Regions from separate parts of the Arthrobacter sp. 05N429 genome, predicted to be linked through region 1. Evidence: riboswitches for the same ligand, from Rfam matches in the RefSeq annotation. Region 1 holds a riboswitch; each other region holds the start of a gene.
The links. A riboswitch is a leader RNA that binds a small molecule or an ion and turns the genes downstream of it on or off. The one in region 1 is predicted to bind cyclic di-AMP.

Region 2: another riboswitch for cyclic di-AMP. It lies ahead of AC1DF4_RS07135 (hypothetical protein); the one in region 1 lies ahead of AC1DF4_RS14675 (NlpC/P60 family protein).
Region 3: another riboswitch for cyclic di-AMP. It lies ahead of AC1DF4_RS14215 (aggregation-promoting factor C-terminal-like domain-containing protein); the one in region 1 lies ahead of AC1DF4_RS14675 (NlpC/P60 family protein).

The regions. Positions count from the first base shown of each region.
Region 1 covers NZ_JBFTMQ010000009.1:22,359-26,612, reverse strand. Annotated here, with positions in the region: gene AC1DF4_RS14680 (HNH endonuclease) at 1-477, opposite strand, end outside; gene AC1DF4_RS14675 (NlpC/P60 family protein) at 698-1,456, opposite strand; cyclic di-AMP (ydaO/yuaA leader) riboswitch at 1,766-1,935, opposite strand; gene AC1DF4_RS14670 (M23 family metallopeptidase) at 2,072-2,890, opposite strand; cyclic di-AMP (ydaO/yuaA leader) riboswitch at 2,895-3,108, opposite strand; gene AC1DF4_RS14665 (iron-dependent transcriptional repressor DtxR) at 3,254-3,949, opposite strand; gene serC (phosphoserine transaminase) at 4,214-4,254, shown strand, end outside.
Region 2 covers NZ_JBFTMQ010000003.1:37,449-41,702, reverse strand. Annotated here, with positions in the region: gene AC1DF4_RS07145 (serine hydrolase) at 1-114, opposite strand, end outside; gene AC1DF4_RS07140 (dihydrofolate reductase family protein) at 512-1,099, shown strand; gene AC1DF4_RS07135 (hypothetical protein) at 1,158-1,883, opposite strand; cyclic di-AMP (ydaO/yuaA leader) riboswitch at 1,889-2,059, opposite strand; gene AC1DF4_RS07130 (hypothetical protein) at 2,260-2,529, shown strand; gene AC1DF4_RS07125 (DNA alkylation repair protein) at 2,547-3,053, opposite strand; gene AC1DF4_RS07120 (GYD domain-containing protein) at 3,177-3,497, opposite strand; gene AC1DF4_RS07115 (universal stress protein) at 3,722-4,180, opposite strand.
Region 3 covers NZ_JBFTMQ010000008.1:43,827-48,080, forward strand. Annotated here, with positions in the region: gene AC1DF4_RS14200 (phosphatase PAP2 family protein) at 1-290, shown strand, start outside; gene upp (uracil phosphoribosyltransferase) at 303-938, shown strand; gene AC1DF4_RS14210 (glyoxalase superfamily protein) at 1,031-1,408, shown strand; gene AC1DF4_RS14215 (aggregation-promoting factor C-terminal-like domain-containing protein) at 1,530-2,288, opposite strand; cyclic di-AMP (ydaO/yuaA leader) riboswitch at 2,287-2,447, opposite strand; gene AC1DF4_RS14220 (sensor histidine kinase) at 2,552-4,180, opposite strand; gene AC1DF4_RS14225 (response regulator transcription factor) at 4,184-4,254, opposite strand, start outside.

The sequences.
Region 1 (4,254 bases):
GAACGGGTCCCAGGCCGGGGTGGGCTTCTCCAGTTCCTTGATCTGCCAGGTTGTGCCCTTGGGGGGCGCGGGGCTGAAGCTGAGCTTCCATCCCATTTCGCCCGGCGTGTGGTCGCCTTTGGCGTTGTTACAGCGCAGGCAAGCAGCAACGAGGTTTTCCCAGGAATCCGCACCACCCCTGGATTTGGGCTGGACATGATCGATGGTGTGGGCAGCCTTGCCGCAATAGGCGCAACGGTGCCCGTCCCGGCGGAGCACGCCGCGGCGGCTGACGGTCGTCAGGGTGTTGTACCGGGGCCTGATATAGCGATTCAGCAGAATCACCGAGGGCCGGCCCAGGACGTCCTGCGGTCCAACGACGGGATCGTCGCCTTCCGCCACGACACTGGCCTTTCCAGTCAGCACAAGGACGAGCGCCCGGCGGAAGGTCACAACCGCCAGCGGTTCATATCCAGCATTCAGAACGAGAGTGCGCATCCGCATACCTCTTCACGGCCGCACCCGCCAGGGGCACGAGGGCCGGCTGCCCTCTGCATGGTCGGGCTATGGATCGACAAAACAAGAGTAAACACCGAGGTGCCGTTTCACCGAATCTTTTTTTGCCGGCCGCGGCCCGTGTCGGCTGAAGTTCACGTTGCGGCAACGCAAAGGACCCCTGCCGAATGGCAGGGGTCCTTTGCGTAAAAAGCTGTTGTCCTTAGCCGCCGACGCGGATGAAGACCGGGCCGGAGCCGACGTTCACGGTCTGGAGGGAAGTGGTCCCACCGTTCCAGCCGCCGTGAACTGCCATGCCGTTGCCGACGTAAACAGCGATGTGGGCCATGCCCGCGCCACCGTTCTGGTAGTACGCGAGGTCGCCCGGCTGTGCCTCGGCGGCGCTCACGGTGCGGCCGAGGGACAGGTAACCTGCCGGCCAGCCGTGGTAGTTGATGCCCGCAGCAGCCAGCGCGTTCGTGGCGAGTGCGGTGCAGTCCTGGCCAACGCCGATCTGGGCGTAGGCGGCAGCGGCGATCGTGGCGCCCATGCCGCTGGCGACGCCGGCCGGAGCCTTGGTGCCGGCCACGGAAGCGGTGGCCGCGGCGCCGACCTTGGTGCCTGCGGTCTTGGCAGTGGGCGTTTCCTGGACCTTCACGACGGGCTTCGCCTTGACGGGGGCCGCAATGGTGGCGACTTCGGTCTTGTCGTAAGCGATCGAGATGCTGGAAGCAGCCGAGATCGTCGCGGGGGCGGCGGACTGGACTTCGAGCGTCGAAGCGGAGGTGGACTCGCGCTGGACGTTGGCCTCAGCAGCGTTGGCTGCGATACCGCTGGTCAGGACGAGGCCGGAAGCAGCAGCGATGACTGCGGCCTGGCGGCCCATGCCACCGGCGTTGTCTCCGACAGCCTTGGCAATAACAGCCAGCGAGTTGGTCTTGGTGACCTCGGCGCGGTGCCGTGCGATTGCACGAGTAGTCATTAAGTTCTCTCTTTCGTGATCCTGTGGCCGCGCTTTTCAGGCGCGTGCTGAGGACGCTCCGGCATCTTGGGGGTACGCCGGATCGCCCCGAAATGGGTTACTTAGCGAAGGGTGTACTGCGAAGACGCGCCAAAAGCGGGAACTGCATGCAGGTGCATGGCCTGCGGGCCGGACTCAGCAGAGATTGAGGCGGCGGTGTGAGATCCGTTCCGGGCGCCGGCAAGGGCAACCGAGGAGTCGGATTTCAGCGGGCTCGTAAGAGCCGCGCAAGCGCGGTGACGCGCAGCATTGTGGCGTGAAGACACGAAAGTAGCCTCTCCCAATGCCTGCGAGGTGAGCTGTCGGATTCGGATGGGAGTCACCCGGCCGCGCTGCTTCCTGGGAAGCTTTGCGACTTAACCCCAAGGCCTTCTTTCGAAGGCCAAAATTGGTTCCCCCGCCCCTGCCAGACGATGTAATGCGAACGGACCTTGAGCGGTGGCAGAGCTAGGCAATCCACTCAAGAGCGCCAACTTCGGAAAAGTTGGCGTAGGTCAAACTTACAACAGTTGGGACTCAATGTCACATTCGGATCACGGCGTGTCACAAGAATGCGAGAGCGTCCGATCAGCTTTGTTACAGCCAGCCGGTCGGGTCGACAACTTCGCCGTTGACCATGACCTCGAAGTGAAGGTGGCAGCCCGTGGAGGCGCCGGTGGTGCCGCTCATGGCCACGACTTCGCCGCGGGAGACCTGCTGGCCAACCTTGACGGTGTCTGAGGACAAGTGGTTGTAGGTGGTCTCCAGGCCGTTGCCATGGTCGATCACCACGCGGTTGCCGCCGCCGTAAGGGTGCCAGCCGGTGAACGTCACGGTGCCACTGGCAGCAGCCAGGACCGCCGTGCCGCACTGTGCCGAATAGTCCTGGCCACGGTGGAACTCGCCGGAGCCGCCAGTAATGGGGCTGACGCGATATCCAAAGGGCGACGCTGTTTTCAACTGGGCCAGCGGCGCCCCTAGGCTCCCGGCGGAGGCCGCGCGGGTAATCGAACCGACCGACTGGGCGCTCAGCAACTGCTTGAGCTTTCCGTCCGGGTCACCCTGGGTGGTGACGGCGGTCCGGTTGAAGTCGATTTTGGCCTCGTCAGCCGTCACATCAGGCTGGACTGCGGCCGAGATGGATCCCGTGGCCCCCGTGTTGGTGGCCATAACGGGGCCCGTGGCGGGGACGGTAACAGTGAGGACCAGGCCCGTAGCGGCGAGTGCAATGCCGGCCTTTTGCCCCACGCCGCTGGCGGCGGCAAAGTCTGTTACCTGGCGGAACGGGCTGCGGCGGCCCCTGCGTTCGTCACGGTGCGCGTCACGTGGGCGGTCTGCCAGGACGGCGACGGCCGGACGCGGCTCCGGAGCGGGACCGGTCGCACGACGGCGGCCCCTGGCGGTCTGGGTGGTCAAGAACGGTTCCTCTCTGGAGAGCCTGCGAAGTTAGCTGTCGGATTCGGGTCAGAGAGATCAAAGACCCGGTCCGCCGTGGCAGGCGTCCAGACACAGAGGCATCCAAAGAGTCCCTCGGTGGTGTGTGCTTGCCGCTGACGGACTTCACCCCAAGGCTGATTAACAGCCGGAAGTGGTTCCCCCGCCCCTGCCAGAAGGTGACTCTGCTACTGATCCGCTGGCAGAGCTCGGCTTCGGATCAGGTAACGCTTTGGTATCGGTACTAGTGATCAACTATAGGCGATTAAGCCTTGCAGAGATAAATCCGTTATCGAACCTGTGCACAACTCATGGGTCGTCCGATGAGCAGTCGGTTAGGTCCTGTTAACCGACGGTAACAAAGACGTGGGCCGCAACCTCGGGCGGGAGTTCCAGGGCGCCTTCGATATCCGGTACCCGGACGGAGATGTACTCCCCCACCCGTTCCAGCGCCACCAGGGCGCCGGGCCGGATGCCGCCTTCGTCGAGCTGGACGAGCAGTTCCGGTTCGACCTGGATGGGCTCGGCCAGCCGGTTGACCCGGACCCGGGAAGCCGGACCGTAGCCGGCCATGGCTTCGAGCAGGTTCACCACGCCATCCCCGTAGGGCTGGGATGGCGGGCCGCCGAGTTCCGCAAGGCCCGGAATCGGGTTGCCGTAGGGAGACACGGTGGGGTGGTCCAGCAGTTCGAATATGCGCCGCTCCACCCGCTCGCTCATGACGTGTTCCCAGCGGCAGGCTTCCTCATGGACATAGGCCCAGTCGAGCCCGATGACGTCCGCCAGCAGGCGCTCGGCAAGACGGTGCTTGCGCATGACCCCGATGGCACGTTTCCGGCCGGTTTCCGTCAGTTCAAGGTGCCGGTCACCGGAAACAACCACCAGCCCGTCGCGCTCCATGCGGCCGACGGTCTGGGAAACAGTGGGACCCGAGTGACGCAGCCGTTCGGCGATGCGGGCGCGGAGGGCAACGATGTTTTCTTCTTCAAGTTCCAGAATGGTCCGCAGATACATCTCGGTGGTATCGATCAGATCCGTCATTCAGCTCAGCTCCTCGAGCGCCGTCCTTGCGTGTTCCCACCGTACCGCGAGCTGCTTGCGCCCTGGCGGGGTCCGCCGTACGTTCGCAGGTCAGCTTAGCCTATTTTGAATTACTCCGGATAATCTCAGTGACCGGACTATGACGGGCTCTTTTGCCACCCCCACCGGGCAGTCAGGCAGAATGAAACGCAAGGCTTCGTTGCAGCCACCCTGCCGGGCCGCCTCCCAAGCCACGCTTTGTACCAGCCGAAAATTGGAGCCACTGTGAGCGACACCAGCATCACGATTCCCGCCAACCTCCTTCC
Region 2 (4,254 bases), on a different contig from region 1:
GACCGATACCCGGGACTGGACGGTGGCGTAAACGCCCACGGCCGAGATCAGGGCGAGGACCGTCACCAGCACGATCAGGAACTGTGGGCGGATCCCGCCAAGGCGCCGGAGCACACGCTGCCCCGCACCCTCGGTGGTCTCATGTGTGTGTCGGCCGCTGCTGTAATGCCGGCCTGGCCCCCAGGAATCCACCCGGCCTCACCGCCGGCACATCGGGGGCAGCGCAAAGTGCGTAAGCGCCACAGGCAGGTTCGCAGGCATACTCTTCCTTCGAAAGTAAAGAACCGCGGTGCGGCTATAAATCTAATGCATTCTGCCCCGGGCACGGCCTGAACGCAAGGTTCGGTGCCCGGAGGGCGTCTGTGTCAGCCGATGCCATTTGCCCCGCGTCCGACGCAGGGATGGCCAATCCGGCAATATGCTGCCGCCCGGCCTCGGGCAGTATCCCCCCGCCGCGTCCGCGCCCGGCGTCGTACGCTGGAACCCCTGCAGCCCATTGAAGGAGCCCGCGATGCGCAAGGTCATTCTGATGATGCAAGTGTCCCTGGACGGATTCATCGAGGGCCCGGACCAGGACCTGAGCTGGCATCGGGTCGATGAGGAACTGCACACCCACTTCAACGACTTGCTCCGGACGATGGGCGGCTTTCTGGACGGCCGGGTCACCTACGAGATGATGGCCGAGTATTGGCCGACGGCGGACCAGGACCCCTCGAACTCTGCCCCCGAGAGCGAGTTCGCCGGAATCTGGCGGGACATGCCCAAGATCGTCTACTCCGGGACCCTTGCGAAGGCCGGCTGGAATACCGAGGTGGTGGGCGACGTGGTCGTCGAGGACGTCGTGAAACTCAAGGACCAGCCCGGCGGCGACCTCGCACTGGGCGGCGCCAACCTTTCGGCGGCGTTCAGGCGGCTCGGCCTGATCGACGAGTACCGGATCTACGTCCATCCGGTTCTGATTGGTCGCGGCACCCCCCTTTTCAAGGAGACGGATGCCCTGACGTCGCTCCGGCTGCTGGAGAGCCGCACCTTCGGGAACGGCGTAGTTCTGCTGCGGTACGCGGCCGAGCCGGACACCGCGCACGCAAAAGACCGGTGATCCGCTGCCCCCAAGGCAACCGATCGACCGGTCTTCTGCGTGCTGTTTGCGGTACTGCTTAGCCGGCGCGGACGAACGTCACGGGACCGGTGGCGGTCAGCCAGGACAGCGGGTGCGCCATGGTGGCGTTGACGCCGTTCATGCCGCCGCTGATTGCCTGGCCGTTGCCGGCGTAGATGGCAACGTGGCCGGACTGGACGATGATGTCACCTGGCTGCGGAGTGGCTACGACCTGGCCGTACTTCAGGAAGGCCGTCGGGCCGATGTTGCCGACCGGGATGCCGGCAGCGTTCAGGGCCTTCTCCACCATGGCGGTGCAGTCCTGGGTGATGCCGATCTGGCCGTATGCCATGGACAGCAGTGTGGCGTTGACTCCACCTGCTGCCGGGGCAGCGGCGGGGGCGGGGGTCGACTGGACCTTCACCGTCGCCTTGGCGGCGGGAGCGGCGGGGGCCGGTGCTGCCGGGGCCTTCGGAGCGGCCGCGGGCTTGGGGGCCTCGACCACGGGGGCCGGTGCCGTTTCAACGGCGGGGCGCTCGAAAGTGATCTGGACAGCGGAGTCCGCCATGACCGGTGCACCGACCTGGCCCTTGACGTCAACGGACGACGCCGGGGCGGCGCCGCGCTCGGCCGGCGCATCGGCTGCGTTGGCGGCCATGGCGCCGCTAAGCACCATTCCGGAAGCGGCGACGAGAACTGCGGCCTGGCGGCCGATGGTCCCGGCGGTACGGCGTTTGCTGCGAAGATCGGCGCGCTTGGGCGCATGGGTATTGCTGAAAGTCATTAAAAGGAGCCTCTCCCAATGCCTGCGAGGTGAGCTGTCGGATTCGGATGGGAGGCACCCGGCCGCACTCGGGCCCGATCATTGCGGGCCGTGCGGCTTCACCCCAAGACCCCTGACGAACAGTGGGTCAAAAGTGGTTTCCCCGTCTCTGCCGGACGTTGCTGCGAGTTATCCCCACGGCCGCGGCAGAGTTAGGCAATCGGCTGGGGAGAGCCCGTCTCGGAAACAACAGGCACCTAACAACGGTAACGGAATGATCACGGCATGTCACATTGAGGTAACGGCAGGAAGGGGTTGCGGGCGGTCTTTCCCCACGCCAGACGCCGATTCGGGAATACGATAATGGCATCACCGTTCCCAGAAGCGGAGGCCCCAAATGAACAATCCCGACGTCAACACGCACTGCGTTGCCATCTGCCAGCTGAGCAATGAACCGCCGGAGGACTTCAACGTCAACACCGAGCTGCTGGTACTGGAAAACGGGGAGGTCCACGTCTCCACCTGGGACGCTGAGCCCCGTGACGGCGGCTTCGATGTCCACGTCCTCAACGACCGCGTGGACGCGTTGGGTTTCATGGTGGTCACCGACTGGGAGTTCTTCGACGAAAAAGCCTATGCCGTGGTGGAGCGCCGGCCGGGAAGCTAGGGAATTTTCCCCGGGCGTTAAGGGCGGTCAGATTCCAGCTCGGGCCCGTGCCCGGCCATCAGGGCGGCGCGTCGCAACCAGCCGTCAGGATCCCTCACCCAGCGGTCCAGAACGCTGTCCGCGCGGACCCTGCCGACGACGTCGAGACCCGCGATCAGGGGGCCGACGACGTCGGTGGCGAGCGGGTCCACCAGGGCGCTCAGCTGTGCGCTCCGGACGAAGCCCTCGATCCGCGTCAGGTCCGTGTTGGTCAGCAGCCGGACGCTCGATTGCAGGAGGACGACGGCGGCGAGGCGGCGTTCGAAGACCGGCACCTGCCACAACTCGGAGCTAAGCGCCGTGACGTCATCGTGCGTGAGCCCCGGATAGCGCCGGAGGGCATCGCGGACAGTTCCGCGCACGGCTCCGACGGATGCGCCGTAGTACCGGTGGCCACTTCCATGCCTGGCCTCGGACTCCTCGGCGCGGCCCCACGACGACTCGCGCTGGAGCGCAAGGTCGATGAAGTCGCCGGCATCACTCATGGGGCCATTCTTTCGCATCCGGCGGCGCGACTGGATCCCCTGCAGGCCGGCGCCGAACTGCCCCCGTCGATTCCACTAGTAGCCGCAGGGCAGCGGAGTCCGGTGTCGGCCTGGCCCGGTGTCCTACTGCCCGGGGGGCCGGTAAGTCGGCGTCTTCTTCGCCGCATCGTCAAGATCCTCCGGCGTCAGAAGCGGCTTCAGGCGCACGTTCACAGAACCGGATGAATTGATCATGAGAGAAAGCGCGGCGGCATCGGCCGGCGCCGGGACCTCGAAGACCCCCAGCACGTCCCGCTCCCCGAAGGCGTAGTAGAAGCATTCGAGCGATCCTCCCACGGATTTGAGGGCGTCGACGAGCGCATCACGGCGCTTCGTTCCCCCTTCGCGCATGAGGCCCTTGATGCCCTCGCCCACGTAGTTCGCTTCGAACAGATATTTGGTCATGACCCTTACCGTCCTGTCATATCCAGGACTCGGGCAACGCAAAGTGTGTCAAAGACACTTTTGACGGCAGGTCCCGGAGGTGGTCCCCAGAATGGGGTTGTGGCCACATCGTAGGCGCTCCCCCGCGCCCTTTCAACGGTTGCTGAAGACTCCCCCGGCAGGCAGGCCATTGTTCGCCCGGGCCCCGGTGGCACAAGCAACTGCGGACGACGACGGTCCGGGCTTCAGGCGGCTTTGGGCCGGACGACGAGGACCGGACACGGTGCGTGGCTGATGATCTGGGTGGCGACTGAGCCCAGGTGCAAGCCGGGAAATCCGCCGTGCCCGCGGAAGCCGACCACCACCAGATCCGCATCCTTGGCGGCGTCGACCACTGCTGCTGCCGGTGAATCGTTGTGAACGACCTGCCCGGTGGCTTCGACTCCCGCGTCCTCGGCCGATTTCAGGGCGTCGGCCTGCAGGGTTTCCGCGATTCCTTGCGGGGAATCCTCTGCCACGATTTCGCCGGCGGCCGTTTCCAGGACCGCCGCATACCAGGCAAGCGGGGGCTTGCTCCAGGCCGTGACCAGACGGATCTGGCCGTTGCGCTGCCGGGCCTCATCCACAGCCCACGTCAGCGCATTCTGAGAATTCTCGGAACCGTCAAAACCAACCACAATCACGAACGAATCTGAACCGGCCATTGTCTTTCCATTCCCTAGCTCCACTGAGCAGCCTGGACCTTTCAGTTTCTGCGAGGGCCAAAGTCAGTGTCAAG
Region 3 (4,254 bases), on a different contig from region 1:
CCGCAATGGGGATGAGCCGGGTCTTCCTGGGCCATCACTGGATGACCGATGTGATCTTCGGATGGCTGCTGGGGCTGGCGTGGGTGGCGATCGTGATCATGGCCCACAGGCTCTTCCATGTACTGCGGCACCGGGAACAAGCAGGTCCCGCGCCCACGTTCGACCACCCCGCGCACCTCAAAGACGGCGACGGGGTGACCGGCAGCGGCACCGGCAAAGACGGCCGGTCCGGCGGTAAGGACGACGTCGGCGCCCGCGGTCCCACGGGCGGGCCACCAGCCGCCGGGTGATAGTTTTGACCCATGCGCACTTTCGTTGTGGACCACCCGCTGGTCGCCCATAAGCTCACCGTTCTGCGGGACAAGAACACCCCGTCCCCGGTCTTCCGCCAGCTCACCGAGGAACTGGTCACGCTCCTGGCGTACGAGGCCACCCGCGAAGTCCGCACCGAACCGGTCACCATTGAGACCCCTGTCAGCACCACGATCGGCACCGCTTTCACCAAGCCCACCCCGCTGGTGGTCCCCATCCTGCGGGCGGGACTCGGCATGCTCGAGGGCATGACCAAGCTTGTCCCCACCGCCGAGGTCGGTTTCCTGGGCATGGCCCGGGATGAAGAGACCCTGGACATCATCACGTATGCCGAGCGTCTCCCCGAGGACCTCACCGACCGCCAGATCTTTGTCCTGGACCCCATGCTCGCCACCGGCGGCACACTGCGCGAGGCCATCAAGTTCCTCTTCAAGCGCGGCGCCTCCGACGTCACCTGCATCTGCCTGCTGGCCGCCCCGGAAGGCCTCGCGAAGCTGGAAGAAGAGCTCTCCGACGCCAACGTGACGATCGTGCTCGCCTCCATCGACGAGAAGCTCAACGAGAAGTCCTACATCGTCCCGGGCCTGGGCGACGCCGGCGACCGCCTCTACGGCGTGGCCGGCTAACCAGCCGCCGGGTTTAGACCCGCCGTCTCGGCGGGTTCACGCGCTTGGGATTGCCCTACCGCAAATCGCTGTCCGGGACTAGCCTGTGCCCCATGGACTGGAAACTTGAGCTTGTCTTTGTCCCCGTGTCCGACGTGGACCGTGCCAAGGATTTTTACGTCAATAAGGTCGGTTTCAACGCCGACTACGACGAGCGGCCCATGGACGGCATCCGTTTTGTCCAGCTGACCCCGCCGGGTTCCGGCTGCTCGATCGCCATAGGCGAGGGGCTCAACGACGCTCCGCCCGGCACCGCCCCCAGCCTGCAGCTGGTGGTCAGCGACATTCAGGCCGCCCACCGGCAGCTCAAGGACAACGGCGTGGATGTCAGCGACGTCGATGTCCAGGACTGGGGGCACTTCGTCTACTTCGCCGATCCCGACGGCAATAAATGGGCGGTGCAGTACCTGCCCAACCGTCCCAACGGCTAGACGCGCCCTAAGCCGAACCGTCCGGCCACGGCTCGGCGGTTCCCGCGGGCTGTCGCCGGCAGAGCTAAGGCCCCGGATCCAGTGGGATCCGGGGCCTCAGCTGAGTCCGACATTCTGGTGTTTAGTACCAGTTGTGGGCGTAGTGGAAGTTCAGGGCGCCACACGGTGAGCCGTAGCGGTCCTTGACGTACTTCAGGCCCCAGTTGATCTGGGTCCGGTAGTTGGTCCGGTAATCAGCGCCCGCGCTGGCCATCTTCTCGGCCGGCAGGGACTGGACCACGCCGTAGGCGCCGCTGCTCTTGTTGGTGGCCGTCGTCTTCCAGTCAGACTCCTTGGTCCAGAGCTTCGTGAGGCACTGCATCTGGTCTGCCGCCCAGCCGTGGGATCCCAGCTGGCTGGCTGCGTAGGCCTGCGCGCCGGCCGGGTCGTCGATGGCAACGGGGGCGGGCGCCGGTGCCGGCTCGGGCGCGGGTGCCGGTGCGGGAGCCGGGGCAGCTGCCGGGGCCGGTGCTTCGGCAGGCTCGATCTCGGTGGACTGTGCCGCGACGTCGCCGGTGGGGATGGTGGCCTGGTTGTCGACCCGGACGCGCTCAAAATCGAGGTGGGTCAGGGGATCCGCCGTGGTGGCTGCTTCCGTGGACGTGCCCGCGGTGGCATTGCGGGCAGCCGTCTCGGAGGCATGCCCGGCGGCGCCGACCCCCACGAGGACCGCGCAGGCGGCGGCAACAACGGCCGCGCGGCGGCCGGTGGTGCCGAAGTTCTGGGCAAACCGGGACAGGGCTGAAGCGGGCTTGGCCGGTTCAGCGCGGTGGCGCGACACCTCGGAGCGGGTCTTCTTCGTAACGCCATCAGGGCGCGTTTTTGGCTTGAATTCAGTCATGATCGCCTCTCAACGCCTGCGGAGTTAGCTGTCGGGTTCGGATGAGGTCATCCGGCCGCACGGAATCTCACGTGTCGGCTTCACCCCAAGGGTGCAAGATCTGCAAATGCCCGGGAACTCTGGGTCCCCCGCCTCTGCCTGGTGCAGCGGAATCCGGGAGGCGGCAGAGTTTGGCGTGCATCCGGATGTGCGGCGTCAGTGATGGCCACACCCTAAAAACCGTACAGGACCAGGCAGCTTAAGTCACATTTAGGTAACGGAGATCACGACGACGGTGTGGCGGCTTGCGCCGCCGGATGCGCCGCCTGGGCCGGGTTTGGCGCGGGCAGCCGCACCACAAACTGGGTCCGGCCGGGCACCGACGTCACACTGACCGTCCCCCCATGAGCCTCAACAATCGACTGCACGATCGAGAGTCCCAGCCCGCTGGTTCCCTCGGCGGAAGTCGGGGGAGGCGGCCCCGTGGAAGCACTCGCGGCGGACGGAGACCGGGGTGGGCGCAGCGGCAGGTGCGGCAAGGGCCGCCGGACGGCTGCGGGCGTCGTCACCGGCACCGGGTTCTTCCGGGAAGCATCCGCCCGGGTGAAGCGCGCAAAGACGCGGCCCACAAACTCGGGGGCGATCCCGGGCCCGTTGTCGGTCACCGTCACCACGGCACTCCCGTCCGGGGTGCGCCCTACGCCGGTCACTACAGTCGTTCCGGGCCCCGTGTGCTTGCGGGCGTTGGAGAGCAGATTGGCCAGCACCTGGTGGAGTTGGGTGGCGTCTCCGCGAACCACCACAGGCTCTTCGGGGAGCTCCAACTGCCAGACGCGGTCCGGGGCCATCACCTTCTCGTCGCTCACCGTCTCCACGGCCAGCTGGGTGAGGTCCACGTCGCTGAGCTTGAGCGGCTGGCCCTCATCCAGCCGGGCGAGCAGGAGCAGGTCCTCCACCAGGGTGGTCATCCGCTCGGACTGGCTCTGCACACGGGCCAGGGACTTCTGCCCGTCGGGGGTGAAGTGCTCGGTCATCCGCATTAGCTCGGTGTAGCCGCGGATGGCGGTCAGGGGCGTGCGCAATTCATGCGAGGCATCCGCCACGAACTGGCGCACCTTCATCTCGCTCTCCTGCCGGGCTTCGAGGGCATTGGAGACGTTGTCCAGCATCAGGTTCAGGGCATGGCCAACGCTGCCCACCTCGGTTCCCGGATGGGCTGCCGACGCCGGAACCCGTACGGCAAGTCCCACTTCTCCGGCGTCGAGCGGGAGGCGGGAGACCTGCGTCGCCACCTCGGAGAGCTGATCCAGCGGCTTCATGGTCCGGCGGATCAGCGCCGTCCCGGCCAGGCCGATCACTACGAGGCCGCCGGCGGATACGACCACCGTTGTCCAGACCAGGGAGGCCAGCGTGTTCTGCTTCTCCGCAAGCGGGAGTCCGGTCACCATCACGTCACCGTTCTGGGCCTTCGCAGCCACCAGCCGGTAGGAGCCGGCGGACAGGATCCGGTTGACCGGCTGGTCGCGGGGGGAGAGCTTCAGGAGGATCTCGTCGTCTTCGGCGGTGAGTGACTTGCGGGTGGCGTCCTCCGCGAGAAAACCGGCGCTGCGGACCGAATCGTCCACGATCCTGGCGTTCAGGGTGCCGACTCCCTGGCCGCGTGCCTCAAGGGGATCGGAGCGGCCGCCGGCGCGGCCAAAATCGCGGACACGGTCCGAGGCCTGTTGCAGCTGCGTGTCCAGTTGCCGGGTCAGGAAGAGGTCCATCGAGGCATAACTGACAATTCCTACGGCTCCGCAGATCGCCACGAGCAGCGCCATGGCGACGAGGACAAGCCGGGTGCGCAGGTGCCACGTGGACGGGTCGCGCCACCTGATAGTGAAGCGGCTGGCAGTGCCGGAGGGTTCGGGCACGGATCAGTCCGCCGGCTTCAGGACATAGCCGGCGCCGCGCACCGTGTGGATCATGGGCGGGTGAGTGGCGTCGA